4 regions of the Actinomadura rubrobrunea NBRC 15275 genome follow, and region 1 is predicted to be linked to each of the others. Evidence: riboswitches for the same ligand, from Rfam matches in the RefSeq annotation. Region 1 holds a riboswitch; each other region holds the start of a gene.
What was found. A riboswitch is a leader RNA that binds a small molecule or an ion and turns the genes downstream of it on or off. The one in region 1 is predicted to bind cobalamin.

Region 1 (7,645 bases):
GTCGCCGCCGCGCCGCCGCCGCAGCGTGATGCCGCGCGCGGACAGCCGCAGGTCGTCGGTGTCGAAGTAGGTGGCGTGCAACTGGTGCGACCGCGCCTCGCCCACGGCGGCCACCCCGGGCAGGCCGGACAGCTCCGGAAGCCCGAAGTCGGCGTCGGCGTCGTACTTGTGCTCGACCTCGACGTGTCCCACGGCACGGCCCTCCAGCGGCAGATGAACCTCAGGTTGCCAGCATGACACGTCGAGTTGAACAAATTGAGATCTCCTGTGGCGCCTGTACGGCCTGGTGACATTCATGTGCGGCGAATGGCTCCCTCGTGGACGTCACGGCCTCCGCGGTCCATCAGGTGCGCTCTGTCTGACTGGTTGCGTCTTGCCCGGCTGGTCCTGTTTGCGCTGATGGTGCAGGGAATCTGTGGGGGACGGTGCGCTCACCGAGCGGTCGATGCGCGGGAGCCGGTGCGCCTCCATCCGCGCGTCGGCTGCGGCGCCGCAGGGGGTACGCCGACCTCGAGTGTGGAGCGTGACAAATGGCGACATCCACGGATCTCTGCCTGGCCGCGACGGTCGTGGTATCCGTCCGACCCGGCCCGACGGGCCGCCGATCGGACCATTGTAGGGGGGCGAAGATGCCCGCCGAGCCATTGCCGGGCCGGCCGCAAGGCGAATTCGTGCGGCCCAGTAAGAGAACGCCCAGCTCACTTTGCAGAAGTGGTCAATTATTGTTTAAGAATCAATCTGATGGCCGTTTGCGGTCAAAACTCCCGGTTGTGCGCACGTCATCGGCTTCCTAACCTCGGGGAGGCGGGCAGATCCGCGGGCAGGAACTGTCGCGGATCGCCGCCGCTCCTTACCGCGCGGGCGTCCCGATCACAAATCGGGGCGCCATCGTGCCGGACGCCGCAGACCGCGGCAGGCGAATTTCAAGGAGTTTCGAGATGCGCGTGCGTACAACGCTGGCGGTCGCCACGGCAATGGTGTCGATTCCGTTGGCGGCACCGGTCGCCGAGGCGGCGTCGGGACCGGTCGGCAGCTACGTGCTGTCGGTCGTTCCGGCGGACGGCCTGGGCCGGGCGGTGAGCGCCACCCTGTGGTGCGACCCGGACGAGGGCACCCACCCCGACCCGGTGCGGGCCTGTGACCAGCTACGACGTGTCCATGGAGAGGTGGCGCGGCTGCCGGAGCGCCCCGGCCCGTGCACCTTGGAGTACGCGCCCGTGCGGGTGATCGCGCACGGGGCCTGGAAGGGCGAGCGGCGTGACTACATGCGGACCTACCCCAACCGGTGCGCGGCCGTCCGCGCCACCGGCGGCGTAGTGTTCGCATTCTGAGACCTTCCTGGAGACCCACCGGGGTGGCTGGGTCGGCGAGTCGCCGGCGTGGAAATTGTGCGGGGTTCCACGCCGGCGACTCCGCCATGAAAAATGCGAGGTATCCGTATCCATGGTCATATATATCGCCGCGGCCGCGGCCGCGTTTTCTCTCCTTCCGGCGGCGTCGCCGGACGTGCTCGTCTCCTACCAGAAAAGCGGCGGATTCGCCGGCGTCCGGGAAACGGTCGTCGTCCACCGGGACGGACGAGTGGTCACCGGTGCCGGACGCACCGCCGAATTCACGTTGGACCGCGCCGATTTGGCGCGGATCCGCCGTGCGGTCGGCGGCGTCACCACGCGCACCTCCTCGCGCCGCTGGTGCGACGTCCCCGACCACTTCACCTACACGCTCGCCGCCCGCGGGTGGCGCGCCACCCGCTGCCACCGGCTTCCGGACGACTGGCGCCCGGCCGTCACCCGGCTGGAGGCGCTGCTGCGGGACTCGGCGCGTTCCTGACCGACGCACGGGAACGACCGCGGCGGTCGCCCGCCCCCGCGTGACCGGCGCCCGGAGCGCGGCGGGCATCTCCGGGCCGCGTGGCCGCTGGACGCCTCTTTCGTCCGTTCGCTCACGGTCTGACCGTCAAAGGCGGAACCCTGGTCTCCAGCCGGGAGTCGTACACCGGGAGACCCGGACGGGCGTGGGAAGGACGGCATGGCCAGGACGTGGCATGAGGAGCAGGCGTGCCGGGTGGCCGCGGAGGCGGGCGACGCCGAGGCCCAGGCGCAGCTCGGCCTGATGTGCGAGCGGGACGGCCGCGTGGAGGAGGCCGAACGGTGGTACGCCGCGGCCGCCGAGACCGGCCACGTGATGGCCATGAAGTACCTCGGCACGCTGCTGTCCGGCGCGGGCCGGACCGGCGAGGCCGAGCGGTGGCTGCGGGCGGCGGCCGACGCCGGCGAAGTCCAGGCGATCGTCAACCTCGGCACCCTGCTCATGGGCGATCCGCAGCGCCGGGGCGAGGCCGAGGAGCTGTTCCGCCGGGCGGCGGAGAAGGGCGTCGTCCACGGGATGGTGAACCTGGCGCTGGTGTGCGCCGAGACCGGGCGGGACGCCGAGGCGCACGAGTGGTTCACGCGGGCGGCCGAAGCCGGGGACACCGAGTCGATGCTGTATCTCGGCGACGCGGCGCGGCGGACGGGACGGGCCGAGGAGGCCGAGGGGTGGTTCCGCCGGGCCGCCGAGACGGGCGACCCCGCGGCGATGACGGAACTGGCCCGCTGGTGCGCGTCGGCGCAGCGGATGGAGGAGGCCGAGCGCTGGCATCGCGCCGCCGCCGAGACCGGGCGCGCGCTGTCGGTGACGAACCTGGGCGTCTTCCTGGCGCAGTCGGGGCGGCTCGGCGAGGCCGAGCGGTGGCTCCGGCAGGCCGCCGAGGCGGGCGAGCCGCAGGCCATGTTCAACCTCGCCGTCCTGCTCGGCGACACCGGACGCGCCGCCGAGGGCCGCGACTGGTACACGCGGGCCGCCGAGCACGGGCACGTCGACGCCATGTACAACCTGGGGAACGACCTGGCCGACGGCGACCCGCCGCAGGCCGAGACGTGGCTGCGGCGGGCGGCCGAGGCCGGCCACGTCCCCGCGATGTACAACCTGTGCGTGCTGCTGAACGGGCAGAACCGCTACCAGGAGGCCATCCCGTATCTGCTGAAGGCGTCCGACGCCGGATACCCGCCCGCGATGAACGCCGCCGCCCGTGACCTGCTCGACCAGCGGCGCTACGACGAGGCCGAGCCGCTGCTGCGGGGGGCCGCGGACGCGGGCCTCCCGGCGGCGTTCCGCAACCTCGGCCGGCTGCTGAAGGAGACCGGCCGTCTCGACGAGGCCGAGACCTGGCTGCGGCGCGCCGCGGAGGCCGAGGACGTCGAGGCGGTCACCCTGCTGGCGGAGCTGCTGACGCGGTCAGGCCGCAACGATGAGGCGACCCGCTGGTTGCAGTGGCTCGTCCAGCACGGCTACGCCCACCCGGCTTGAGCGAGGCGCCGGTCCTGCTCTCGTCCGGGCGGGCGGGAGTTGATGAGCGGTGCCGGGCCGCCCGGGGGGAGGTGTCCGGGCGGCCCGGGGCGGTCATCGGCCGCGTTGGAGGCGGCGGGTGGGCAGTTGGCGCACGTTGCGGCGGTGGTGGTGGGCGAATGCGGCGGCCCTGGGGTCGCGGCTGGTGCGCTTCTTGCCCTTTTTCGCGGCCTTGGAGAAGGGGTCGTTGGAGTTGATGTTCAGGTGGATGGCACGCATGTAGGAGTCACCTCCGGGCAGGCTCGTTGAATGCGGCCGCGAAAAGGGCGTATTCGTCTCCGACAACGCCGCAACGGCCGTGAAGACGGCCGGACTGGCCGCGTCTTCGCAGGTTGATGTGGGTGTGCTCGCGCGAGCGGGTGGTCGTGCAGTGGCGGGCTTGTATGGGTGATTCAGGCGCGGGACCGCTCTAGCGAGAGCTCATAGTGATGAATTCAGGGCTGCCGGGCCGCCCGGGGGGAGGTGTCCGGGCGGCCCGGAGTGGTCATCGGCCGCGTTGGAGGCGGCGGGTGGGCAGTTGGCGCACGTTGCGGCGGTGGTGGTGGGCGAATGCGGCGGCCCTGGGGTCGCGGCTGGTGCGCTTCTTGCCCTTTTTCGCGGCCTTGGAGAAGGGGTCGTTGGAGTTGATGTTCAGGTGGATGGCACGCATGTAGGAGTCACCTCCGGGCAGGCTCGTTGAATGCGGCCGCGAAAAGGGCGTATTCGTCTCCGACAACGCCGCAACGGCCGTGAGAGATGGCTGGATGGAGAAGGACCGGAAGACGTCGCCGCTGGTCAACGTGGTGCAGCGGGATCCGGTCAGGTGAGAGGAGGGGAGCGGGCGGCGTGCGTGCCGCGGTTGGCTCAACCCGGAAGATTCACAGCTCCATGCCGAGCATTCAACCTGCCGACGGCATTCGCTGTCAAGACCGTTTTTGCGGCACTCCTCATTTTCAGGCGCGGCCGCGGAAGGCAATGGCGCGACGCGCAGGGCAGGCGCCGCGGACGGCGGGCCGCTTTGCGCTGGTCACACGCGCAGAGCACGCGCGCGCTCAGGACGAGCGGTGCCGTCGGCGGTTTCGGCGGCGTGCGGAAGCGGCGCGGCCTGCCGCCGGCCGCGCCGGTCGAACGGTCGAGGGCCGTTCGCGTGATCAATCGGCCGAGGCGGCGCGGTGGGCCTCGAAGTCCTTGAGCACCTGCTTGCGGACGCGGGTCGGCAGGCGGTCGATGTAGAGCTTGCCGTCCAGGTGGTCCGTCTCGTGCTGGAGGCAGCGGGCGAGCAGGCCGGTGCCTTCGACGGTGATCGGGGCGCCGGTGACGTCGAACCCGTGGCAGGTGGCGCGGTCGGGACGGGCCAGAGGGGCGTGGGCGCCGGGCACGGACAGGCAGCCCTCCTCGCTGTCGTCCAGCCGCCGGTCGGGAAGGTCCGGGAGGACGAGTGTGGGGTTGACCACGACGCCCTTCTGCGACTCGTTGTTCTCGTCCGGGCAGTCGTAGACGAACACGCGCAGGTCCACGCCGATCTGGTTGGCGGCGAGGCCGACCCCTTCGGCCGCGTACATGCTGGCGAACATGTCCTCCACCAGGCGCGCCAGGTCGTCGTCGAACTGCTCGACGGGGCGGCACGGGCGGTGCAGCACGGGTTCGCCCACCAGCGTGATCGGTCTCGCCTGTCCGGTCATCCACGTCCTCCCTCGGTCCGCCTTGCATCGTAGGCGCACCGGGTATGCTCGCCGCTGCGGAAGGTTCATCCGCCGGCCAGCGGCGCGGCGGATGTCGTAAGAGGGAACCCGGTGAGAATCCGGGACTGCCCCGCAGCGGTGTACGGGAACGACCGCCGTCATACGCACTGGGCCGCAGGCGGCCTGGGAAGCGACGGCCAGTAGGACGCAAGCGCCCGTGAGTCCGAAGACCTGCCTCCGCCCGCGCGCCGATCGGCGCGCGGTGTCCACGGCCTCGCGGGAAGGCTCGGGACGCGGGCGTCGATGACACGCCCCCGCCTTGCTCTCTCGTGCGGCCGTGCCATGGCCGGACGAGGGAGAAACGCCATGACATCGACCGTGCTCGGATACCCGCGCATCGGGGCCCAGCGGGAGTTGAAGCGCGCCACCGAGGCGTACTGGGCGGGCCGGATCAGCGAAACCGAACTGCTGCGCACGGCCGGAACGCTGCGACGCGAGGTATGGGACACCCTGCGCGACGCCGGGGTCGACCTGGTGCCGTCCAACACCTTCTCGCTGTACGACCAGGTCCTTGACACCACCGTGATGGTGGACGCCGTCCCCGCCCGGTTCCGGGGGCTGCGAGGGCTGGACGCCTACTTCGCCATGGCGCGCGGCGCCGAAGGGGTGCCGCCGCTGGAGATGACCAAGTGGTTCGACACCAACTACCACTACCTGGTCCCCGAGATCGGGCCGCGCACGCGGTTTCGGCTGGCCGACGGCGCGCGGGCCAAGCCGATCCTCGAATACCTCGAAGCGCGCGAGCTGGGCATCGAGACGCGTCCCGTCCTGGTGGGGCCGCTGACCTACCTGCTGCTGGCCAAGCCGGAGCCGGGGACGGCCACGGATCCGCTGGACCTCCTCGACCCGCTGGTCGAGGTGTACGCGGAGCTGCTGGAGCGGCTCGCGGGGGCGGGCGCGCAGTGGGTGCAGCTGGACGAGCCCGCGCTGGCCGCCGACCGCAGCGAGCGGGAACTGACCGCGCTGGGCCGGGCCTATCACCGGCTCGGCGGGCTGCCGTCCCGGCCGAAGATCCTCGTCGCCACGTACTTCGGGGAGATCGGGCGGGCGCTGCCGGTGCTGGCCGCCACGCGCGTGGAGGCCATCGGCCTGGACTTCGTCGCCGGGCCGGGCAACCTGCAGGCGGTCGCGTCGATCGGAGGGCTGCCGCGCCGCACCGTGGTCGCCGGAGTCGTGGACGGACGCAACGTCTGGCGCACCGACCTGTCGGCGGCGCTGTCCACCTGCGCGGCCCTGCTGGGCCTGGCGGGCGAGGTGGTGGCGAGCACCTCGTGCAGCCTGATGCACGTCCCGCTGGACCTGGACGCCGAGACCGGCCTCGACGACGGCCTGCGGCGGCGGCTGGCGTTCGCGCGGCAGAAGGCGGACGAGGTCGTCGCGATCGGCCGGGCGCTGACGCGCGGATCCGAGGCGATCGCCGCCCGGGCGGCCGAAGACGGGCCGGCCGCGGCGCCGCGCGCCGACTACCGCGTCCGGGCCAGGCTGGACGCGCTCGGGGACGGCACCGTCCGCCCCGACCGGGCGGTGCGGTTCGCCGCGCAGCGGCGGTCGCTGAACCTGCCGCCGCTGGCGACCACGACCATCGGCTCGTTCCCCCAGACCGAGCGGGTCCGCCGGGCGCGCGCCGACCACCGGGCGGGCCGGATCGACGACGCCGCGTACGAGCAGATCATGCGCGCGGAGATCGACAAGGTGATCGACCTCCAGGAGCGGATCGGGCTCGACGTGCTCGTCCACGGCGAACCCGAGCGCAACGACATGGTGCAGTACTTCGCCGAGCGGCTCGACGGGTTCGCCGCCACCCGCAACGGCTGGGTGCAGTCGTACGGCACCCGGTACGTGCGGCCGCCGATCCTGCACGGGGACGTGACCCGTCCGGGCCCCATGACGGTGCGGTGGACGACGTACGCCCAGTCCCGCACCCGCAAGCCCGTCAAGGGCATGCTCACCGGGCCGGTGACCATGCTCGCCTGGTCGTTCGTCCGGGAGGACCAGCCGCTCGCCGCGACGGCCCGGCAGGTGGCGCTGGCGCTGCGCGACGAGATCCGCGACCTGGAGGCCGCCGGGATCGGGGTGATCCAGGTGGACGAGCCCGCGCTGCGCGAACTGCTCCCCCTGCGCCGCGCGGACCGCGCCGCCTACCTCGACTGGGCGGTGGGCGCGTTCCGGCTGGCCACCGGCGGCGTCGCGGACACCACGCAGATCCACACGCACATGTGCTACGCCGAGTTCGGCGAGGTGCTCGGCGCGATCGAGGCGCTGGACGCGGACGTGACCAGCGTGGAGGCGGCCCGGTCCCACATGGAGCTCGTCGCGGACCTGCGGGACGCCGGGTACGCGGGCGGGATCGGCCCCGGCGTGTACGACATCCACTCGCCGCGCGTCCCGCCGGTCGAGGAGATCGAGGACCTCGTGCGGCGGGCGCTGCGGGTCGTCCCGCCCGGCCGCCTGTGGGTCAACCCGGACTGCGGGCTGAAGACGCGCGGCTATGCGGAGACGGAGGCCGCGCTGCGGACCATGGTGGACGCCGCGCACCG
Region 2 (7,645 bases), on a different contig from region 1:
TACGGGGGCGGTCGGGGCGCCGGCAGTACAGGCGCGCGGATAGGCACGCGGATAGGCGCGCGGACGGCGCCGCGACCGGCGTTCGCGGACGGTCCGCGCGGCGACGGAGTCGTGCATTCCGGGCGTATACGGACGTGTGTCCACCGGCCGTCGGGCCGCCGCGACCGGGGGTCTAAACTCAGTAGGCGCGGGGGCACGACGGGGTGACTCGCGATCTTCATCTGCCCGACATCTTCCGCCCGACATCTTCCGAAGGATCTTCCTTGAGCAAGCCTGTCGTCCTCGTCGCAGAAGAACTCTCCCCGGCCGGAATCGCCGAGCTGGAGGCCGACTTCGAGGTCCGGCACGTGGACGGGTCCGACCGCGCGGCCCTCCTGCCCGCCGTGGCCGACGTCGACGCGCTCATCGTGCGCAGCGCCACCAAGGTCACCGCCGAGGTGTTCCAGCACGCCGCCAAGCTGCGCGTGGTGGCCCGGGCCGGGGTGGGCCTGGACAACGTCGACGTGGAGGCCGCCACCAAGGCGGGGGTGATGGTGGTCAACGCCCCGACCTCCAACATCGTCACCGCCGCCGAGCACGCGATCGCGCTGCTGCTGGCCACCGCCCGGAACGTTCCGCAGGCCCACGGGGCCCTCAAGCAGGGAGAGTGGAAGCGCTCCAAGTACACCGGCGTCGAGCTCCAGGGCAAGACCGTCGGCGTGCTCGGCCTCGGCCGGATCGGCGTGCTGGTCGCCCAGCGGCTGGCCGCGTTCGACATGAACGTCATCGCCTACGACCCCTACGTGCAGGCGGCCCGCGCCGCCCAGTTGGGCGTCCGCCTGGTCGGGCTGGAGGAGCTGCTTCGCGAAAGCGACTTCATCACCGTCCACCTGCCCAAGACCTCCGAGACGATCGGCCTGATCGGCGACCGCGAGCTGCGCATGGTCAAGCCGACCGTGCGGATCATCAACGCCGCGCGCGGCGGCATCGTCGACGAGGCGGCCCTCGACCTGGCGCTCAAGGAGGGCCGGGTGGCCGGGGCGGGCCTGGACGTGTACAGCACCGAGCCGTGCACCGACAGCCCGCTGTTCCACCACGACAACGTGGTGGTCACCCCGCACCTCGGCGCCAGCACGCACGAGGCGCAGGAGAAGGCGGGCACCCAGGTGGCCCGGTCGGTCCGGCTGGCGCTGGCCGGCGAGTTCGTGCCCGACGCGGTCAACGTGCAGGGCGGCGCGGTCGCCGAGGACGTCAAGCCCGGCCTGCCGCTCGCCGAGAAGCTCGGCCGCATCTTCACCGCCCTCGCCGGCGGCGTGCCGGTGCGGCTGGAGATCGTGGTGCGCGGGGAGATCGCCCAGCACGACGTCAAGGTGCTGGAGCTGGCCGCGCTCAAGGGCGTCTTCGCCGACGTGACCGAGGAGTCGGTGACGTTCGTCAACGCCCCGCTGCTGGCCCGCGACCGCGGCGTCGAGGTCACCCTCAGCACCACCGAGGAGAGCGCCGACTGGCGCAACGTCGTCCAGGTGCGCGGCACCATGGCCGACGGCACGGTCGTGTCGGTGTCCGGCACGCTCACCGGGCCCAAGCACCACGAGCGGATCGTGGAGATCAACGGCTACGACATGGAGCTGTCGCCCACCGACCACATGGCGTTCTTCTCCTACACCGACCGGCCCGGCATCGTCGGCGTGGTCGGCCGGCTGCTCGGCGACCAGGGCGTCAACATCGCGAGCATGCAGGTGGGCCGGGACGCCAAGGGCGGCACCGCGCTGATCGCCCTGACCGTCGACTCGGCCATCCCCGCCCAGCTGGTCGACGTGATCCGCGACGAGATCGGCGCCGAGATGGGCCGCCGCGTCGACCTCGACGGCTGACGCGGGACGGCTGACGGACCCTTCGAAGGCGGGCCGGGCGGCGCGACGCCCCTCGGCCCGCCTTCGCCGTTCCCGCGGTCCGGAATCTCGCCGGCCGAGACCCTGCAAGCCCAGGTCAGACGGCATGCGGCTCGCCCGTCTCCCCGCACCGCGTCTCATCATGTGAGAAGTCTGGCCACGAATCGGGACAACCGGGGAGACGGGCCGGTACCGTGGTAGACGGTCATGCGCTTCGTGGTACGCATCCTTCGCCGCCGCGGCGGGGCCTGATTCGGCAGGCCGGCGACCCGCCGCGGAGCAGGGTGCTGCCGGCCGTAAGTCCGTCGATCTCTGACACGACCTCCTGACACGACCGACACCACGAGGGACAGCGACCCATGAACGTCGACGTCACCACTTCCGCCCCCGCCGAGGACGCCGCCGAGGAGGCGGCCCGCGCGCTGCAGATCGCCCTGGACCGCCGCGACAACGGCGGCCGGTCCGGCGGCTGACCCCACGCCCGCGCGGGCACGCCGATGGCATGATCGCTCGTGTGGGCACGGGTGAGCGGGCCGGGGCGGACGCCGTCCGGCGGGCGCTGGACGAGGCGGCCCGGCTGGGGCCGTACTTCGAGATCGTCACCGATCCCGCCGAGGAGGCGGACCCCGCCTGGCGCCCGCTGCCGGAACCCGACCCCGCGCGGATCGAGGAGCTGATCGACGCCTACGCGCGGCGGCTGGGCACCCGGGAACGCCGGGTGGCGGCCTCCATCCTGTTCCAAGGGCTCGCGTCGCGGCTGTGGTCGCCCGTGGTGGCGGCGACGGCGCACGGCGTCGTCCCCGACCTGTCCGGGCTGCACTGGCGCTGGGCGCCGGGCGCGCCGATCGCGCTGTGGCTGGCCGACCCGGACGGCTGGCCCGTCCACGGCGACCCCGCCGCCGCGGCGGAGCCGGTGCACCGGACGGTGGTCGAGGAGCAGCTGCGGCCGCTGCGGGCGGGGCTGCTGCGGATCGTCAGGCTCGCCGACGGCCTCCTGTGGGGCAACGCCGCCGCGGCCCTGGCCGGGACGCTGCGCGCGGGCTCCCTGCGGCCCGAGCTGGCCGCGCCGGTCGGGACGCTCGTGCGGCGCCTGTTCGAGCGCGAACCCCTGGCGGGCACCGGCGCGTTCACGCCGGACGGGTTCGTCCGCCGGAGCTGCTGCCTGTACTACCGGGTGCCGCCCGGCGGCGAGATGTGCGGCGACTGCGCCCTCCTGCGCCGCCCGTGACCGTCGCGGCGGCGCAGGAGGACGCCGACGTCAGGCCGCGGCGGCGGTCGCCGCCGACCGCCTCCGGACGGCGCGCTCGCTCAGCACGCCGAACACCGCGCCCAGCGTCGCCCACAGGACGACCTGGACGCCCAGCGACGCGATCCGGAAGTCCCACAGCACCGTGGCCGGGAACCCGTCCGGGATCGCGTCCGGGGTCGGGGTCAGCCGGAACGCCACCGCCAGCACGACCGCGAACCCGGCGGCCGTCGCGATCGCCGCGTTCCACGCCCCCAGCCGGGGCAGCAGGCGGCGGAACACGATCACGGCGGCGACGACGGACAGCACGCCCAGCGCCACCATGCCGAAGTACAGCGCGGTGCGGCCGCCGATCGTCTCGGGGGCGCCGACGGCGGGAGGCGTCGGCGGGTACTTCAGGAAGGGCACGACCTCGACGGCGACGAAGCCGCCGAGCGCCACCAGCGCGGCGGTGGCGCGGGCGCCGAGCGCGCCGACGCGGCCGTAGGCGAACGCGAACGCGATCGCGAACAGCCCGCCGAGCGCGACGCCGTACACGCCGAGCGCGGTGACCAGCCCGGCGGTCTTCTGCACGGTGCGGCTGACGACCTCCTCCTCGTGCCCCGCGTGGGCGGCGGCGGCCGCCTGGGCCTCCTCGAACGCGATGGCGCGGTTCACCTGCGGCTCCCCGTACAGCCAGGCGACGACGAGCGCGAGCGCCGCCGCCGCCAGCCCGGCGAGCATGCCGCGGACCAGCAGTGATCTCATCATCGGCGGATCGGCCCGTCGGTCAGTGGCAGGGGAAGCCGAGCAGGTGGCGGCCGTCATGGGTGAACTCGTGCACCCAGGTGCCGCCGATGAGGGAGGTGGCGCCCTGCTCGGCGCCGACGAAGTAGATCAGCACCGCGCCCAGCACGGCGGCGAACACCGCCCAGGGCAGGATCTCGCGGAGGGGGATGCCGACGGGCGCGGGGCGCTCGCCGGCGGCCGACGTCGACGGAACGGCGGTCTGAGCCATCTCTGAATCTCCTCACGGGGTGCACTCGCCCCGGTACGGGAGGACGACGGGTCAGTGTCCTGACTCCCAGATCGACGCCTCCCGCCGACCTTCCCGCCGGATGTCCGGCCGTGGTCGTCGCGTGGCGGGGGGCTCCCTGGTCACAGTGGCGGGACCGTCCTGGACTCGCACCAGGTTCCTGCTCACCGTCGCCTCGATGTGAACTTGTCGAGGAGAGCGTCCCCTTTGGGGTGGTCCAGCGTCAAGTTCGGGTTTTGTCGCCCCCGTCCGACCTCAGGAGACGGCTTCGCCGTGCTCCAGGTATCTGGTGCCGCCGTCTCGCCGGGCGGCGCAGGCGTGAACGATGCGGCGTGCGAGGCGGGGGATCGTCAGGTCGTGGACCCGTGCGACGTCGTGGAAGCCGTAGCCGCTGAGCTCGTCCGGGGCGAGCTCGATCTTGTCGCGGTGCTCGGCCGTGAGAAGACCGCCGTCGAAGATGAACAGCACCTTGTCGCCTTCGGCCCGGCTCGGTGCCCAGTCGGCGACGAGCAGGCGCCCGATCGGCGGTGTGATGCCGAGCTCCTCCCGCACCTCGCGGGCGGCCGCCTCCTTCGGCGTCTCGCCGCGCTCGATGTAGCCGCCGGGAATGTCCTGGTAGGACTTGTAGGTCGGAACGACCAGCAGAACGCGGTCCTGCTCGTCGAAGAACAGCACACCGGCGGCCGCGTACGGTCGGGCGAAGCCGTCTGCCGGGTCCGTGGTCACAGGCACGACTGTAGAAGGCGGGGGCGGCCGACCTTCATCCTTCGGTCGGGAAGGCGGCGGGGCGGGGCTCGGGCGAGACATGCGTTCCGGAAAGTGAGACTGATGCTCACGCACTGAGACGTTTGCAGTAGAGTGCGCGCATGGCTTCCCGCAGCATCCGCCTGGCCGTCATCCCTGGTGACGGGATCGGCCCCGAGGTCGTCGCCGAGGGCCTGAAGGTTCTGGACGCCGTCGCGCCGGCCCACGACCTGAAGTTCGAGCGGACCACCTACGACCTGGGCGCGGCCCGCTGGCACCGGACCGGCGAGACGCTGCCGGACGCGGTGCTGGAGGAGCTGCGCGGCCAGGACGCGATCCTGCTGGGCGCGGTCGGCGACCCGAGCGTGCCGAGCGGGGTGCTGGAGCGCGGGCTGCTGCTGCGGGCCCGGTTCGAGCTGGACCACTACGTCAACCTGCGGCCGGTCAAGCTGTTCCCCGGCATGGACACGCCGCTGTCGGGGGTCAAGCCCGAGGACGTCGACATGGTCGTCGTCCGGGAGGGCACCGAGGGCCCGTACGCGGGCGTCGGCGGCGTGCTGCGCAAGGGCACCCCGCAGGAGATCGCCACCCAGGAGAGCGTCAACACCGCCTACGGCGTCGAGCGCGTCGTGCGCTACGCCTTCGAGGTGGCGGCGTCCCGGCCCCGGCGCAAGCTGACCCTCGTCCACAAGGACAACGTGCTCACCTTCGCCGGCGACCTGTACCAGCGCACCGTCAAGCGGGTCGGCGAGGAGTACCCGCAGGTCACCACCGACTACGTGCACGTGGACGCGGCCACGATGTTCTTCGTGACCATGCCGCAGCGGTTCGACGTGATCGTCACCGACAACCTGTTCGGCGACATCATCACCGACCTCGGCGCCGCCATCGCCGGCGGCATCGGCCTGGCCGCCTCCGGCAACGTCAACCCCGACCGCACCGCGCCGTCGATGTTCGAGCCGGTGCACGGCAGCGCCCCCGACATCGCCGGGCAGGGCAAGGCCGACCCCACCGCCACCATCCTGTCGGTGGCGATGCTGCTGGACCACATCGGCGCGCCCGAGGCCGCCCGCCGGGTCGAGCGCGCCGTCGCCGACGACCTGGCCGCCCGGCGCGGCCGCCCCGCCCGGGGCACCGCCGAGATCGGCGACGCGATCGCCGAGCGAGTATCCGGCTAGGGCGCGCCCCGGCCGGACCGCGAATCGTTGTAGCAGCACTCGCGACCCAAGCCACCCGAACCGGGCGCGCCGTCACGGCGCGCCCGGTTCTTCGTGTGCGCCGTGATCAGGGAGCAGGGCTGGACGAAGTACGACAATGAGGATAGGAATGCCCGAACGGCAACGGGGCCGGTCGGGCGATCCGGGAGAGGACCCACGATGAGCAGCACGCTGGACTTCGACATCAGGCTCTCCGAGCGGCCGCGCAGCGCCGCCGAGCGCGAGGCGATCCTGGCCGATCCGGGATGGGGCCGGCACTTCACCGACCACATGATCACCATCCGGTACGCCGCGGGGAAGGGCTGGCACGACGCCCGGCTCGAGCCCTACGGACCGATCGCGCTGGACCCGGCGAGCCAGGTCCTGCACTACTCTCAGGAGCTGTTCGAGGGTCTCAAGGCGTACCGGCAGGCCGACGGGTCGATCGCCACGTTCCGCCCGTACGCCAACGCCGCCCGCATGAACCGCTCGGCCCAGCGCATGGCCATGCCCGAGATCCCCGAGGAGCTGTTCGTCCGGTCGCTGGAGCTGCTGGTCAGCACCGACCGCGACTGGGTGCCGACCCGGGCCGGGCACAGCCTCTACCTGCGGCCGTTCATGTTCGCCACCACCCGGGCCCTCGGCGTCAACAGCCCCGCCGACGAGTACCTGTTCGTGGTCATCGCGTCCCCGTCCGGCGACTACTACGCCAAGGGGATCAAGCCGGTGTCGGTCTGGCTGTCGCAGGACTACACGCGGGCGGCGCCCGGCGGCACGGGCCAGGCCAAGACCGGCGGCAACTACGCCGCCTCGTTCGCCGGGCAGGCCCAGGCCGTGGCCCACGGCTGCGACCAGGTCGTCTGGCTGGACGCGATCGAGCACCGCTGGGTCGAGGAGGTCGGGTCGATGAACCTGGTCTTCGTGTACGGCTCCGGCGCCGACGCGCGGCTGCTCACCCCCGCCCTCACCGGCACCCTGCTGCCCGGCATCACCCGCGACTCGCTGCTCAAGCTCGCCCCCGACCTCGGCATCCCGGCGGAGGAGGGCAAGATCAGCATCGACGAGTGGCAGGCCGGCTGCGAGTCCGGCGAGATCACCGAGGTGTTCGGCTGCGGCACCGCCGCGGTGATCAGCCCGGTCGGCAGCGTCAAGGCGGCCGACCGCTCCTGGACGATCGGCGACGGCGAGCCCGGCCCGATCTCCATGCGGCTGCGCGAGGAGCTGATCGGCATCCAGTACGGCAGCCGTCCCGACCCCTACGGCTGGGTCCACAAGATCTGCTGATCGCGGGGCGCGGCGGTGTCCCTCCTGCCACATCCGTCTCAAGATCTGGGACGGATGTCTCAAGCACGCGGCGGATGTGGCAGACTGTGACCACCATGCGCCTCAGCCTCGTCATTATCGGCTGGCGCGCCGGCGACTGATTCGGGACACCGCCGGCGCGCAGACCTCTCACGTCCGTGAGAGGTCTTTTTCGTTTCCGGCGGGGCTTTCGATCCCTTGGAGGGACCGCGATATGCACGGCGACGGATTCCACGTCTACGACACCACGCTGCGTGACGGCGCGCAGCAG
Region 3 (7,645 bases), on a different contig from region 1:
CTTCGGCGCCATGGCCTGGTACCCCGAGCCGCCCGACATGGACGCCTGGCTGCCCGTCTACTCCAAGGTGGCGCGCGGCAACGGCGGCGAGCCCGACGCCGGACGCCGCCTGGTGTCCTGGGCCCGGCAGGCGGGCTTCACCGACATCACCGCCACCTCCTCCAGCTGGTGCTTCTCCACCCCCGAGGAGCGCCGCTGGTGGAGCGAGTCGTGGGGCGGCCGGATGGTCCGCTCCTCGATCGCCGACACCGCGGTCTCCCGCGGCCATGCCACCCGGGACGAGCTGGACCGCATCTACGCGGGCTGGCGGCAGTGGGCGGCCGCCGACGACGGCTGGTTCACCGTCACCCACGGCGAAATCGTCTGCCGCGTCCCCTGACCGCCACGCCCGGCCCCGACGGACCGCCTCGCGCGCCCCCTCGGCCGCCGCTCAGCCGACCAGGTCGCGCAGGGCGCGGAGGGTGGGCTCGTCGCGGACGCCCGCGATCAGCAGAGTGGTGACGGGGCTGTCGCGCCACAGCTGGAGGCGTTCCTTGATGCGGCCGATCGGACCGAGCAGGGAGACGGCGTCGGCGAGCTCGTCGGGGACGGCCTTGACCGCCTCGTCGCGGCGGCCGTCCAGGAAGAGCCGCTGGACGCGGGCGGCCTCCTCGGCGTAGCCGAGGCGGCCGATCAGGTCGAGGTGGAAGTTGCGGTCGCGGGCGCCCATGCCGCCGATGTAGAACGCCAGCGGGATCTTGGCGAGCTCCAGGGCGGCGGACAGGTCGTCGGTGACGATCGTGGCGACGGTCGCGGCGATCTCGAAGCCGGGCGGGCGCCCGGCCAGCGACGCGCCGAACAGCGGCTCGATCTTGGCGGGGTCGATGAACAGCGGCAGCCAGCCCTGGGCGAGCTCGGCGGCGAGCGCGACGTTCCGGGGGCCCTCGGCTCCGAGGTAGACGGGGATGTCGGGGCGCAGCGGGTGGACGATCGACTTCAGCGGCTTGCCGAGCCCGGTGCCGCCCGGGTACGGCAGCGGGTAGTGCGGGCCGGCGCTGGTCACCGGGGCTTCGCGGCGCCAGACCTGGCGCATGATGTCGATGTACTCGCGGGTGCGCGCCAGCGGTTTGGGGAAGGGGACCCCGTACCAGCCCTCCACGACCTGCGGTCCGGACGCGCCCACGCCGAGGATCAGCCGTCCCCCCGACAGGGCGTCGAGGGTGAGGGCGTGCATGGCGGTCGCCACCGGGGTGCGCGCCGACAGCTGCGCCACCGCGGTGCCCAGTTTGATGCGCGTGGTGCGGGCGGCGTACCACGTCAGCGGGGTGAAGGCGTCCGAGCCGTAGGCCTCGGCGGTGAACACCGCGTAGTAGCCCAGCCGCTCGGCGGCCAGCACCGTCTCGGTCTGGTCGTCGGGGTCGCGCTGCCAGTAGCCGACGTTGAGGCCCAGCTTGAGGTCCGCGGTCACGAGGCACCCTCCGGAGATCGACGGCGCACATACTAGAACACGTTCTAGTCGGCGGGAAGGGCGGCGGCGTCCGCCGGCGCGGTCAGCGGCTCGGGGCAGGGCAGGCCGCCGACCGCGCCGAGGGGATCATACGGAGCGTGCGGTGCGGACCAGGGCCCGCCAGCCGTCCGCCGAAAGGATCAGCGCCGGACCGGACGGGTCCTTGGAGTCGCGGACCGCGCGCAGACCGTGCGGAAGCGCCGCCACTTCGACGCACTGGTCACCGCTTCCGCTGTATGTGGACTTGCGCCAAAGAGCGCGGGTGAGTTCGCGATGCAGGTTCTTCACGGGCTGCTCCCTGCTGCCTCGATGATGAGGTGCGCGGAATCCTCGGGGGACAACGCCGCCTCGACGATGCGGTCGAAGCGACGCCTGTGTACGCCTGTTTCCTCTGCGCTTTCGACGTAAACGTCACCCATGGTGCCTTCGACGTAGGCGATATCGGGGTCGGCGGCGTCCGGGAAGGAAAGGATCGTGAAGCGTCCGTCCAGTCCCGCGTGCTCGCCCGCCCCGTACGGCAGCACCTGCACCGTCACCTTCGGGCGCTCGGCCATCGTGACCAGCTTCCTGAGCTGGGCGTTCATCACCGAAGGTCCGCCGATGGGGCGGTGCAGCACCGCCTCGTCCAGCACCACGTGCAGCAGGGGCGCGTCCTTGCGGTCGAGCAGCGCCTGCCGCGCCTTGCGCGCGGCGACGCGGCGTTCGATCTCCACCGGGCCCGGCAGCATCCGCCCGGCGGTGATCACCGCGCGGGCGTAGTCCTCGGTCTGCAGCAGCCCGTGCACCAGCTGGGGGTCCCAGGTGTGGATGGCGGACGCCTCGTCCTCCAACGCCACGTAGCTGCCCGTGAAGACGTCGGCGTAGGCGGTCCACCAGCCGCGCTGGCCCGCCTCGCGGGCCAGCGTCATCAGGGCGTCCCGTTCCGGACTGGGCACCCCGTACAGCTCCAGCATCCGCGCGACGTCGCCGACCTTGGGCCTGGTCTGCGCCGTCTCCACGCGCGACAGCGTCGCGCGCGACCAGTTCAGCTGGTCCGCCACGTCCTGCAACGTGAGGCCCAGATTCTCGCGCAGGCGGCGAAGCTCCCGGGCCAGTCGACGACCTCGTACGGTCGGCCGGTACGTCATGACGGCAGAGTCTGGCGTTTCGGTCCGTACCTCTCAACGCGATTGGCGAACCCGGTAAGAGCAATCTCGCGAACGGTGTTGCGCGGATGAGATTCTCACGCGACGCTGCATGGAAGCGTAACCGCCAGGAGACCCACAGTAACGGGACGAGATGGCCGCGTAGTCCGCCGAGACTGTTCGACCGCGGGGAGGGGCCCGTGCACACCTCGTCAGAACTCATCCATGACGCCGCTCCGCCGGGCGCGGCGCCCGTCGGTGGACCGGACGTCCGATCGGGCTGGGCCTGGACCTTGCCGCGCGGGCCGGAGTGCGCCCGCCGGGCCAGGACGCTGCTGGCCGACGCGCTGGCCGCGCTGGCCGTGCCGCCGGACGCGATCGCCGACGCCCGGGTCATGGTGAGCGAGCTGGCCACCAACGCCTACCAGCACGCCGCCGACCACGGACCGCACGAGCTGTGGCTGAGCGCCGACGAGGGCGGCGCCCGGCCGCCCGCCGAGGTGCGCTGCGCCGTGTTCGACGCCTTCGGCGACGCCACCCTGCCCGGCTACTCGTGGACGTCCGGCGACTGCGGCCGGGGCCTGAGCATCGTCGCCGAGCTGTCGCGCGGCCGCTGGGGCCTGCTGCGCACGTTCTCGCGTCTGGACACGCCCGTGCCGGGCAAGGCCGTGTGGTTCGCCGTGGCCGGCGCGTCCTGACCGCACCGGGCCCCGCGCGACGGCCCCGCGGGCCCGCCCGCATCGCACCCGGGTGGGCGCCACTTGGGCGGATGCGGGCGGTATGCCATGCTTTGCAGTCGACGGATGCGGAGGAACCCGGTGCGAATCCGGGGCTGTGCCCGCAACTGTGACCGGGGAGTTCGCCCCCACGGAAGGCCACGGCGACGACGCTGGAAGGCCGGGGGAGCGGCGCCGTCCCTCACCGGGACGGTGCCGGAACGGTGATCCGGGAGCCAGGAGACTCCGGCCGTCGCAGCTGACCGCCACGGGCGTGGACACCCGAGGGGAAGGATTGATGAGGCATGCCCCGTCTGATGGGCCGATGAGCCGTCCGGCGACCGACCGGCGGACCGCCCCGCACCGCTACCCGTTCTCCGCCGTCGTCGGGATGGCCGACCTCAAGCTCGCGCTGCTGATCAACGCGGTGTCGCCGGGCGTGGGCGGCGTGCTGGTGCGGGGAGAGAAGGGCACCGCCAAGTCGACGATCGTGCGCGCGCTGGCCGGGCTGCTGCCGCCGGTGCGGGTGGTCGCCGGCTGCCGGTTCTCCTGCGACCCGGACGCCCCCGACCCCGGCTGCCCCGACGGACCCCACGACGGGCACGGGGCGGAGCGGCGGCCCGCGCGGCTGGTGGAGCTGCCCGTCGGCGCGTCCGAGGACCGGCTCACCGGCTCCCTCGACATCGAACGGGCGCTCGCCGAGGGCGTGAAGGCGTTCGAGCCGGGCCTGCTCGCCGCCGCGCACCGCGGGGTGCTGTACGTCGACGAGGTCAACCTGCTCCACGACCACCTGGTCGACCTGCTGCTCGACGCCGCCGCGATGGGCGAGTCGCACGTCGAGCGCGAGGGCGTGTCGGTGCGGCACGCGGCGCGGTTCCTGCTGGTCGGCACCATGAACCCGGAGGAGGGCGAGCTGCGTCCGCAGCTGCTGGACCGGTTCGGCCTCACCGTCGAGGTCGCCGCCACCCGCGACCCGGACGAGCGCGCCGAGGTTGTGCGGCGCAGGCTGCGCTTCGAGGAGTCCCCGGCCGCGTTCGCCGCCGAGTGGGCGGAGCGGGAGGCAGAGCTGGCCGCCCGGATCGCCGCCGCGCGCGACCGGCTGCCGGAGGTGCGGCTGACCGACGCGGCCCTGCGGCAGATCACCGCCGTCTGCGCCGCCTTCGAGGTGGACGGGCTGCGCGCCGACCTGGTGACCGCCCGCGCCGCGATCGCGCTGGCCGCCTGGCACGGCCGCACCGAGGTCACCGCCGACGACGTGCGCACGGCGGCGCGGCTGGCGCTGCCGCACCGGCGCCGCCGCGACCCGTTCGACGCCCCCGGCCTGGACGAGAGCAAGCTCGACGAGGTGCTCGCCGAGCACGCCGACCCGTCCCCCGAGCCCCCCGACGACGACCCGCCTCCTTCCGGCGGCCCCGGCGGCGGACGGCCCGACGCGTCGGCCGACGCGTCCGGCGACGCGCGGCCGTCCGGTTCGCCGGCGGGCTCGGAGCGCGACGGCGGCCGGTCGGGCCGGGCGGGAGCCGATCGCGAGAACGAACCCGCGCCCGCCGACGCCGCCTACAAGCCGCGCCTGTTCACCGTCCCCGGCACCGGTACGGGCGCGCCCGGCCGCCGTTCCAAGGCGCGCAGCCCGCACGGCCGTGTCTCCGGCGCCCGGCCCGGGACGCGCGACCTGCACCTGGCGGCCACGCTGCGCGCCGCCGCCCCCCACCAGCGCGCCCGCGGCCGCACCGGCCCCGGCCTGGTCGTCGCGTCCGAGGACCTGCGCGAAGCGGTGCGGGAGGGGCGCGAGGGCAACCTCGTGCTGTTCGTCGTCGACGCCAGCGGCTCGATGGCCGCGCGGCGGCGGATGCGCGCCGTCAAGGGCGCCGTGCTGAGCCTGCTGCTCGACGCCTACCAGCGCCGCGACAAGGTCGGCCTGATCACCTTCCGGGGCCGGGACGCCGCGCTGGTGCTGCCGCCGACCTCGTCGGTCGAGGCGGGGGCGCGCCGCCTGGAGCGGCTGCCCACCGGCGGGCGCACGCCGCTCGCCGCCGGGCTGCTGCGCGCCGCCGAGGTGCTGCGCGTCGAGCGGCTGCGCGACCCGTCCCGGCGCCCGCTGCTGGTCGTGGTGACCGACGGCCGCGCCACCCACGGCCCCGACCCGGCCGCCGCGGCGGCGCTCCTGGCGGACGTGGCGTCGGTGGTGGTCGACTGCGAGTCGGGACCGGTGCGGCTGGGCCTGGCGGCCGAGCTGGGCGGGCGGCTGGGCGCCGAGGTCGTCCGGCTGGAGGATCTCGCCGCGGGCTCCCTCGCCGGAGTCGTCCGGGACGCCAGGGCCTCCTGGCGGGAGCGCGCGCTGAGGAGGGGGGCCTAGGCATGCCGAAGGGACGACCCGAGTACGTGCCCGACGACGGGCTGACCACGCGCGAGCGCCGCCACCGCCCGCTGGTGATCGTGCACACCGGCCCGGGCAAGGGGAAGTCCACGGCCGCGTTCGGGCTGGCGCTGCGGGCCTGGAACCAGGGCTGGCCGATCGGGGTGTTCCAGTTCGTCAAGTCCGCCAAGTGGCGCATCGGCGAGGAGCGGGCGCTGCGGCTGCTCGGCGAGAGCGGCGAGGGCGGCACGGTGGCCTGGCACAAGATGGGCGAGGGCTGGTCGTGGATCCGGCGGCGCGGCACCGAGGCCGACCATGCGGCCGACGCGCGCGAGGGCTGGGAGCAGATCAAGCGCGACCTGGCCGCCGAGACGTACCGGCTGTACGTGCTGGACGAGTTCACCTACCCGATGAAGTGGGGCTGGGTGGACGTCGACGACGTCATCGCCGCGCTCCGGGAGCGGCCGGGGCGCCAGCACGTGGTCATCACCGGCCGGGACGCCGACCCGCGGCTGGTGGAGTTCGCCGACCTGGTCACCGAGATGGGCAAGATCAAGCACCCCATGGACCGGGGGCAGAAGGGCCAGAAGGGCATCGAATGGTGAGCGCGCCCGCGGGGGCGCCGTCATGAGCGTTCCCCGCCTGGTCGTCGCGGCCCCCGCCTCGGGCAGCGGCAAGACGACCGTCGCCACGGGGCTGATGGCGGCGCTGGCGGCGCGGGGCCTCGCGGTGTCCCCCCACAAGGTGGGGCCGGACTACATCGATCCCGGGTACCACGCGTTGGCCGCCGGACGGCCCGGCCGCAACCTGGACCCCTGGCTGACGTCCGAGGAGCTGGTCGCGCCGCTGCTGCTGCACGGCGCGGCCGGGGCGGACGTGGCCGTCATCGAGGGCGTCATGGGCCTGTACGACGGTTTCACCGGCGCCGGGAGGGACGACTCCGGCGGCGACTTCGCGTCCACCGCGCACGTCGCCGCCCTGCTGGACGCGCCCGTGGTCCTGGTGGTGGACGCGTCGGCGGCCTCGGGCCGGTCCGTGGCGGCCGCGGTGCACGGGTTCCGCACGTACGGGAACGTGCGCTTCGGCGGCGTCATCCTCAACAAGGTCGGCTCGGACGCGCACGAGCAGATGTGCCGCGACGCCCTGGCCGACATCGGCCTGCCCGTGCTGGGCGCGCTGCGCCGGCACGACGGCGTCTCCACCCCGTCCCGGCACCTGGGGCTCATCCCGGCGGCGGAACGCGACGCCGAGGCCGTCGCGGCGGTCCGGCGCATGGGGGAGCTGGTCGCCGAGTCCTGCGACCTGGACGCCGTCATGGCCGTGGCGCGCTCCGCCCCGCCGCTGGCGGCGGCCCCCTGGGAGCCTCCCGCCGCGGAGGAGGCGCGGGGGGAGCGGCCGAGGATCGCGATCGCGGGCGGCCCGGCGTTCACGTTCGGGTACGCCGAGAACGAGGAGCTGCTGGAAGCGGCGGGCGCCGAGGTCGTCCGGTTCGACCCGCTGCGCGACGAGCGGCTGCCGTCCGGCACGCGGGGCGTGGTGATCGGCGGCGGCTTCCCCGAGATGTACGCCGCCGAGCTGTCGGCCAACGAGCCGCTGCGGCGCGAGCTGGCGTCGTTCACCGGCCCGGTGTACGCCGAGTGCGCGGGCCTGCTGTACCTGGCGCGCGAACTGGACGGCGTGCCGATGTGCGGACTGCTGGGCGAGGTGACCGCGACGATGGCCCCGCGGCTGACGCTGGGCTACCGGGCGGCCGTCGCGGTGTCGGACTCGGTGGTGGCGCGCACCGGCGAGCGGGTGCGGGGCCACGAGTTCCACCGCACCGTCACCGCGCCCGGCCACGGCGCCACCGCGGCGTGGCAGTGGTCGCCGTCCGGGCCGGAGGGGTTCGTCCAGGGCCCGTGCGTCGCGTCCTACCTGCACCTGCACTGGGCCGGCGCGCCGCACTTCGCGCAGAGGATGGTGG
Region 4 (7,645 bases), on a different contig from region 1:
GCGACGACGTCGTAGCGGGCGGCGACGATCTGGCTGCGGGAGGCGAAGTCGCGGCGCCCGCCGGTGAGGGCGTGGGCGATGAAGCCGAACACCGCGCCGAACACCGCCCCGATGACGATGCCGCCCGCCAGCAGCGGCGGCACGTCGCTGTGGTTCGCGGTGAACAGCGTCAGCAGCAGTCCGATCAGGAGGCCGAACCAGGCGCCGCTCCCGGCGCCGGCCAGAGCGGCGCGGCCCTTGGTGAGGCGGCCGAGGACGGTCTCCACCATCCTCAGGTCCGAGCCGATGATGGCCGTCCGCTCCACCGGGAACTTCTCGTCGGAGAGGAAGTCCACCGCCCGCTGGGCGCCCTCGTAGGTGGGGTACGACCCGATGACCGGACGGTCGGTGTCCGGGACCGGTTGGGTGTTCATGGCATCCGTCCTTCTCTCCGGTGTGTTGCCGCAGGAACTACCCACGTCGCCCCATGCCGCACATGTCCGGAGAGAACGGCCCGCGGCCATGGCCTTCCGCGTCTCGGCGGCGGTCAGCGCGGGTTGGCCTGGGACTGGGCGCGGACGGGCTGCGAGCCGAAGGCGGTCAGGAAGCGGTCGCGGAAGTCGCTCATCCGCCAGACGGGGGACCGGCGCCCCGGCTTGAGGCCGTCCTGCCAGCCCCAGTCCGAGATCCGGTCGAGGACCTCGCGGTCGCGGGCCACGATCGTGACGGGGACGTCGCGGCTCGCGTCCTCCCCGGTGATCGTCGGCGCGGGCTGGTGGTCGCCGAGGAAGACCAGCACCAGGTCGTCGTCGCCGTAGGTCTCCACGTACGAGATCAGCGTGCTCAGCGTGTACTCGATCGACTTGCGGTACTCGCCGCGGATCTTGTCGTTGGGCGGCCACTTGGCGGCCTTCAGGCTCACCCCGCCCTGGGCGTGGAAGATCGAGCCGTCCCCGACCTGCTTCCAGTCGACCAGGCGCGGGATGGCGGCCCAGGGGGCGTGGCTGGACACCAGCTCGATCTCGGCCATGACCGGCGTCGTGCGCCCCTCGCGCTCGCGCTCGACGCGTTGGAAGAACGACAGCGTGTACTGGTCGGGCATGGTCGCGTACGCCCAGCGCGGCCCGCGGTACCCGAGGGTGCGGTAGTCGTAGATCTGGTCGTAGCCGAAGAACCGGCCCTCCGGCCAGGCCCGGGTGATGGCGGGCATGAGGCCGACGGTCCGCCAGCCCGCCCGGCCGAAGGCGCGGTTGAGCGTCAGCCGGTCGGTGGCGACCAGGTTCTGGTACCGCTGCTGGTTGTCGATCCACAGGCCGGACAGCAGCGTGGCGTGGGCCAGCCAGCTCCCCCCGCCCATCGTGGAGGAGGTGAGCCAGCCGCTGCGCGCGTGGAAGCCGGCCTTGCGCAGGCGTTCCCCGCCCGCGTCGAGCACCGCGCCGACCTGGGCGGAGAACTGCGGGTCCTCCACGGCGTCGCGGCCGTAGCTCTCGACGAAGGCGATCACCACGTCCTTGCCGCGCAGGCCGGTCAGCAGCTTGTCGCCCGGCGTGGCGCGGAAGTCGTCCACGGCCGCCTGCCGGGCGAACACCTCCTTGTCGTGCAGGCCCCTGCGCACCTTGAGCGCGCGGCTGTAGGCGAGCTTGGCGGTGTTCGACGACGCGACCGGGACCCCCGGGACGAGCTGCGCGCCGAACACGGCGCCGACGCTCCACACCGCCCACAGCACCACGACGGCGCGGGCCGCCAGGACGTCGTGCCGGGCCGCGACGCCCGCGAGCCGCATCGCGGCCAGCGCCATGACGACGATCACGCCGACCGCCAGCGCCGCCGCGCCCGCCGCCAACGCGACGGCGCTCGCGCCGCCGTGCTCCCCGGTGACGAACTCCAGGCCCGCCTCGAGGAAGGCCCAGTCCAGCACCGGATCCCACGGGCGGACCAGCACCTGGTAGAAGCCCATGTCGACGATCTTCACCACGAGCAGCGCGCCCAGCGCGGCGCCGCCGCACCCCGCCGCGATCCGCCGGGCCCGCCCGCGCAGGGCCAGCACGACGACCACGCCGAGCACCCCCTCGATCGGCACGCGGGCGAACGCGCCGGGGGTGATCTCGCTCAGCCGGTTCGGCGTGAGCAGGGCGAACGCGACGAGCAGGAACGCCAGGACGGTGACGGTCCGCGGAACGACGCGGTGCCGTCGGAGCCACCCCGCCGTGCCCCGGTGTTCGCCGTCGCCCGCGCCTTGAGCACGGCCGCCGTCCTTGCCGTCCGCGGCGGCGCCTTCGCCCGGCGCAGCGCCGTCGTCGGCCGGCGTCTCCGGTCCCCGGGGAGAACGCGTGAAGAGGGACAAGGGGCCTCCCAAGCCAAGCAATGCTGATCAGTGTCTGCGCATGCCGGCCCGCAGGGAAACCGGTCCGCGCTGCCCATCCTGTGTACGGCACCCCCGCCGGACCGGTTCAGCCGCGCCGACGCCGTCGGACGCGCCCGCCGTGCGGGCCCCTGCTGGAAGCTACGATGACGGCCGACGGCAGGGGAGGAACCCGGTGCGAATCCGGGGCTGTCCCGCAACTGTGACCGGGGAGTCCGCCTCCACGCAGGGCCACGGCGTCGGATGAGGCGTTCGCGGTGAAGGGAGGATCGCCTCACGGCCAGGGTGTCGTCCCTGGCCGGACACGCTGGAAGGCCGGAGGCCGAGACGACGATCCGGGAGCCAGGAGACTCCGCGCCGTCGTCGACCTCGTCACCGAGCCGGGGCGCGGACCCCGGAGGAGGCCCTGCCGATGCGTGTTCTGCTGCTGTCCACCGCCGACACCGAGCTGCTCGCCGCCCGCGCGGCCGACGCGGGCTACGTGACGGCCAACCCGATGCGGCTCGACGCCGACGCCGTCGACCGGCTCGCCGAGGACGCCGACGTCGCCGTCGTCCGGCTGCTGGGCGGCCGCAAGACCTGGCCGGAGGGGGTGGAGCGGCTGCGGCGCGGCGACCTGCCCGTGGTCTTCCTCGGCGGCGAGGCCGACCCGGACGCCGAGCTGATGGCGCTGTCCACCGTCCCCGCCGGGGTGGCCGCGGAGGCGCTGGGCTACCTGCGGGAGGGCGGCGTCGCCAACCTCAGGGAGCTGGCGCGGTTCCTCTCCGACACCGTGCTGCTGACGGGCGAGGGCTTCGCGCCGCCCGTCCCGACGCCGGCGTACGGGGTGCACGGGTCGTATGAACTCGACCCGGCCAAGCCCACGGTCGGCGTCGTCTTCTACCGCGCCCACGAGCTGTCGGGCAACACCGCGTTCGTCGACGTCCTGTGCCGGCAGATCGAGGAGCAGGGGGCCAACGCGCTGCCGGTGTTCTGCGGGTCGCTGCGCGGAGCCGACCCGGGCCTGCTTGACCTCCTCGAGCAGGCCGACGCGCTGGTCGCCACGGTGCTGGCGGCGGGCGGCGCGGTCGCGTCCCGGGCGAGCGCGGGCGGCGAGGAGGACTCCTGGGACGTCGGCGCGCTGGCCGCCCTGGACGTGCCCGTCGTCCAGGGCCTGTGCCTGACCACGCCCCGCGCCGCCTGGGAGGAGTCGGACGGGGCGCTGTCGCCGATGGACGCGGCCATGCAGGTCGCGATCCCCGAGTTCGACGGACGCCTCATCTCCGTGCCGTTCTCCTTCAAGGAGGAAGGGCCGGACGGCATCCCCGTGTACGCGGCCGACCCGGAGCGCGCCGCCCGCGTCGCCGGGATCGCCGTGCGGCACGCCCGCCTGCGACACGTGCCGAACGACCGCAAACGCGTCGCGATCGTCCTGTCGTCGTACCCGACCAAGCACTCGCGCGTCGGCAACGCCGTCGGACTCGACACGCCCACCTCGGCCGTGCGGCTGCTGCGCGCGATGGCCGCCGCGGGCTACCGGCTCGGCGACGACGACGCCTACTGGAGCGATCCCGACTCGGGCGACGCCCTCATCCACGCGCTGATCGAGGCCGGCGGCCACGACGTGGAGTGGCTCACCGAGGAGCAACTGCGCAACGCCCCCGCCCGGGTGCCCCTCGACGCCTACCTGCGCTGGTTCGAGGCGCTGCCGGAGCCGCTGCGCGAGCGCATCCGCGCGCACTGGGGCGATCCGCCCGGCGAGCTGTACGTGGACGGCGACGACATCGTCCTGGCGGCGCTGCGGTTCGGCAACGTCGTGCTGATGATCCAGCCGCCGCGCGGCTTCGGCGAGAACCCGGTGGCGATCTACCACGACCCCGACCTGCCGCCGTCCCACCACTACCTGGCCGCCTACCGCTGGCTGGACGAGGAGTTCCAGGCCGACGCGATCGTGCACCTCGGCAAGCACGGCACGCTCGAATGGCTGCCCGGCAAGGGGCTCGGGCTGTCGGCCGAATGCGCGCCGGACGCCGTGCTGGGCGGCGTCCCGCTCGTCTACCCGTTCATCGTCAACGACCCCGGCGAGGGCACGCAGGCCAAGCGCCGCGGCCACGCCACCGTCGTCGACCACCTCGTCCCGCCGATGGCGCGCGCCGAGACCTACGGCGACCTGGCCAAGCTGGAGCAGCTGCTCGACGAGTACGCCACCGTCGCCGAACTGGACCCGGCCAAGCTCCCCGCGGTGCGCGCCCAGATCTGGACGCTCGTGCAGGCCGCGCAGCTGCACCACGACCTGCACCAGGAGGAGATGCCGGGCGAGGACGAGTTCGACGACTTCATCCTGCACATCGACGGCTACCTGTGCGAGGTCAAGGACGTGCAGATCCGCGACGGCCTGCACATCCTCGGCCAGGAGCCGGTCGGCGCGCCCCGGGTCAACCTCGTGCTGGCCGTGCTGCGCGCCGCCCAGGTGTGGGGCGGCGTCGCCGGCGCCATGCCGGGCCTGCGGTCGGCGCTCGCCGCCGAGCACGGCCTGGACGAGAAGGCGCTGCTCGCCGAGCCCGGCGCGCGGGTGGACGCCGACGTCGCCGGGACGCGCGCCCGCACCGCCTCCGACGCCGTCGACGTGCTGGAGTCCCTCGCCCGCCGCCTCGTCGAAGGCATGGAGGAGCGCGGCTGGGACGCGGCGCAGGCCGCCGCCGTCTGCCGGGACGCCCTCGGCCGCGAGATCGACGGCGTCGTCCGGCTGCTGGAGTTCGCCGCGACCGAGGTGGTGCCGCGGCTGGCGGCCACGCGGAACGAGATCGGCGCGGTGCTGCACGCCCTGTCCGGCGGATACGTGCCCGCCGGGCCGTCCGGCTCGCCCACCCGCGGGCTGGTCAACGTGCTGCCGACCGGCCGCAACTTCTACTCGGTCGACCCCAAGGCGATCCCGTCCCGCAACTCCTGGGAGGTGGGGGTCGCGCTGGCCGACTCGCTGATCCGACGGCACTTGGACGACACCGGCGAGTACCCGGCCGGCGTGGGCCTGACCGTGTGGGGCACCAGCGCCATGCGCACCCAGGGCGACGACATCGCCGAGGTGCTGGCGCTCATCGGCTGCCGCCCGGTGTGGGACGACGCCTCCCGCCGCGTCACCGGGTTCGAGATCGTCCCGCTGGAGGAGCTGGGCCGTCCCCGCATCGACGTCACGCTGCGCGTCTCCGGGTTCTTCCGCGACGCGTTCCCGCACGTCATCACGCTGCTCGACGACGCCATCGGCGCGGTCGCCGCGCTGGAGGAGCCCGTCGACCGCAACTTCGTCCGGCGGCACGCCCTGGAGGACCGGGCCGCGCACGGCGACTGGCGCCGCGCCACCACCCGCATCTTCGGCTCCAAGCCCGGCGCGTACGGCGCCGGGCTGCTGCCCCTCATCGACGCCCGCAACTGGCGCGACGACTCCGACCTGGCCGAGGTGTACGCGGTGTGGGGCGGCTACGCCTACGGCCGCGGGCTGGACGGCCGGGAGGCCCGCGCCGACATGGAGTCCGCGTTCCGCCGCATCGCCGTCGCCGCCAAGAACCAGGACACCCGCGAGCACGACATCGTCGACTCCGACGACTACTTCCAGTACCACGGCGGCATGGTCGCCATGGTGCGGTCCCTGACCGGCCGCAACCCCGCGGCCTACGTCGGCGACTCAGCGCTTCCCGACCAGGTGAAGACCCGCACCCTCGCCGAGGAGACCCACCGCGTCTTCCGGGCCCGCGTGGTCAACCCCCGCTGGATCGCCGCGATGCGGCGGCACGGCTACAAGGGCGCGTTCGAGCTGGCCGCCACCGTGGACTACCTGTTCGGGTACGACGCCACCGCCGGCGTCGTCGACGACTGGATGTACGAGCGGCTGGCCGAGGAGTACGTCTTCGACGCCGAGACCAGCGCGTTCATGGAGCAGTCGAACCCGTGGGCGCTGCGCGGCATCACCGAACGCCTCCTGGAGGCCGCCGACCGCGGCCTGTGGGCCGCGCCCGACCCCGAGACCCTCGACCGCCTCCGGCAGACCTACCTGCGGTTGGAAGGCGACCTGGAGGCCGAGGACGACGACTAGCTGTTCTGTACTAGCCCGTGGTCTGGGCAGGTCAGGCGTCCTTGGCCTGGCAGAGGGCGAAGTCGTCGAAGACGGCCGTGACCCGCTCGCTCGTCCCGGCGTCGTCCAGGACCAGCCCGGTCGTGCCCTGGAGCAGCGGGTCGCGCCGGTCGGTGTACTCGAAGATCGGGTCGCCGTTGACCCACAGCGCGATGCGCGGGACGCCGCCGCGCAGGTCCAGTTCGGCCTGCATCCGGTCGGCGTCGTCCAGTTCGAAGTCGGGGACCGGGCCGGAGGCCAGCTCGGCCGCCGCGCCGTCGACGACCTTGCGCAGCCGGGCCGTGCCGTCCGGGCGCAGCACGATGTCGTACCGGTCGTCGCCGTCGGCCAGCAGGTGCACGCCCGCCGCCCAGCCGACGCCGCTCGGCCCCGCCGACAGCCTGACCCGCACGTCCACGAGCCCGTGCTGGGGCGACGGCATGGCCGTGGAGGCCCGGCACGTCTGCGCGGCCCCGGCGCGCGGCGCGATGTCCAAGACGTATTCGTCGTCGCGGAACTCTCCGCACCCGTCCGGACCGGCCTTCCAGCCGCCGGACGGGTGGTCGAAGTCGTCCTTCACCAGGGTCGCCGCCGATTCCGGCGGGTCGTCGGCGGACGCCTCCAGGCCGCCGTCGTCCGGCAGCATCTGCTGGACGCCCAGCACGGCGCCGATCACCGCGAACGTCGCCAGCCGGATCAGCAGGGTGCGCCTCCGGGCGCTTATGCCCCGTCGCGCCTCCGCGGCCGCCGCGTGGGGCTTCTCCTGATGCGATGTCTGCTGCCACGACGTCTGCTGCCACGATGTCTGCTGCCACGACGTCTCGGCGGTGGTCGCCTCTGCGGCTGCCTGTGTCTGCGGCAGCCGCTGTTCAGCGGACGGTGGTTGTAGGGCGGGCGCTTGTTCGGCCGAGAGTGCGTTTTCGTCGCGGGATGTCTCCTGACGCATTGTCTGGTCCCGCGCGGTCTCGGCGGTGAGCGCCTCCGTGGCTGCCTGTCTGGGCGGTGTGGGCGCCGCCCTTCGCTCAGCCGACGGGCGCCGCTCGGCCGGCGGTCCGGTCAGTTTCTGAGGCAGTGTCTGGTGCCCTGACGTCGCGGTAGTCGGGGCCTCCGCGGGTGCCTGTGCGGGGGGTATGAGCGCCGATATTCGCTCAGTCGGTGGTGGTCGTCGTCCGGCGGGCGGTCCGGTCTCGTCGCGGGGCCTCTCGGTGTCCGGGGGGTGG

Region 2: another riboswitch for cobalamin. It lies ahead of AR3_RS20510 (CbtB domain-containing protein); the one in region 1 lies ahead of metE (5-methyltetrahydropteroyltriglutamate--homocysteine S-methyltransferase).
Region 3: another riboswitch for cobalamin. It lies ahead of AR3_RS06385 (putative cobaltochelatase); the one in region 1 lies ahead of metE (5-methyltetrahydropteroyltriglutamate--homocysteine S-methyltransferase).
Region 4: another riboswitch for cobalamin. It lies ahead of cobN (cobaltochelatase subunit CobN); the one in region 1 lies ahead of metE (5-methyltetrahydropteroyltriglutamate--homocysteine S-methyltransferase).

What each region holds. Positions count from the first base shown of each region.
Region 1 covers NZ_BCQU01000012.1:24,675-32,319, forward strand. The annotation lists gene AR3_RS05565 (CYTH and CHAD domain-containing protein) at 1-192, opposite strand, end outside; gene AR3_RS05570 (SSI family serine proteinase inhibitor) at 939-1,331, shown strand; gene AR3_RS05575 (hypothetical protein) at 1,444-1,830, shown strand; gene AR3_RS05580 (tetratricopeptide repeat protein) at 2,029-3,348, shown strand; gene AR3_RS30305 (hypothetical protein) at 3,442-3,606, opposite strand; gene AR3_RS30310 (hypothetical protein) at 3,872-4,036, opposite strand; gene def (peptide deformylase) at 4,518-5,048, opposite strand; cobalamin riboswitch at 5,092-5,301, shown strand; gene metE (5-methyltetrahydropteroyltriglutamate--homocysteine S-methyltransferase) at 5,415-7,645, shown strand, end outside.
Region 2 covers NZ_BCQU01000069.1:19,294-26,938, reverse strand. The annotation lists gene serA (phosphoglycerate dehydrogenase) at 264-1,853, shown strand; gene AR3_RS20520 ((2Fe-2S)-binding protein) at 2,374-3,099, shown strand; gene AR3_RS20515 (CbtA family protein) at 3,130-3,867, opposite strand; gene AR3_RS20510 (CbtB domain-containing protein) at 3,887-4,114, opposite strand; cobalamin riboswitch at 4,147-4,337, opposite strand; gene AR3_RS20505 (NUDIX domain-containing protein) at 4,388-4,858, opposite strand; gene AR3_RS20500 (3-isopropylmalate dehydrogenase) at 4,999-6,054, shown strand; gene AR3_RS20495 (branched-chain amino acid aminotransferase) at 6,253-7,356, shown strand; gene cimA (citramalate synthase) at 7,589-7,645, shown strand, end outside.
Region 3 covers NZ_BCQU01000014.1:28,083-35,727, forward strand. The annotation lists gene AR3_RS06360 (methyltransferase domain-containing protein) at 1-379, shown strand, start outside; gene AR3_RS06365 (LLM class F420-dependent oxidoreductase) at 431-1,447, opposite strand; gene AR3_RS06370 (DUF397 domain-containing protein) at 1,574-1,774, opposite strand; gene AR3_RS06375 (helix-turn-helix domain-containing protein) at 1,771-2,613, opposite strand; gene AR3_RS06380 (ATP-binding protein) at 2,811-3,308, shown strand; cobalamin riboswitch at 3,420-3,572, shown strand; gene AR3_RS06385 (putative cobaltochelatase) at 3,652-5,682, shown strand; gene cobO (cob(I)yrinic acid a,c-diamide adenosyltransferase) at 5,685-6,287, shown strand; gene AR3_RS06395 (cobyrinic acid a,c-diamide synthase CobB) at 6,310-7,645, shown strand, end outside.
Region 4 covers NZ_BCQU01000014.1:4,208-11,852, forward strand. The annotation lists gene AR3_RS06275 (general stress protein) at 1-413, opposite strand, end outside; gene AR3_RS06280 (alkaline phosphatase family protein) at 527-2,323, opposite strand; cobalamin riboswitch at 2,507-2,694, shown strand; gene cobN (cobaltochelatase subunit CobN) at 2,754-6,407, shown strand; gene AR3_RS31580 (serine/threonine-protein kinase) at 6,439-7,645, opposite strand, start outside.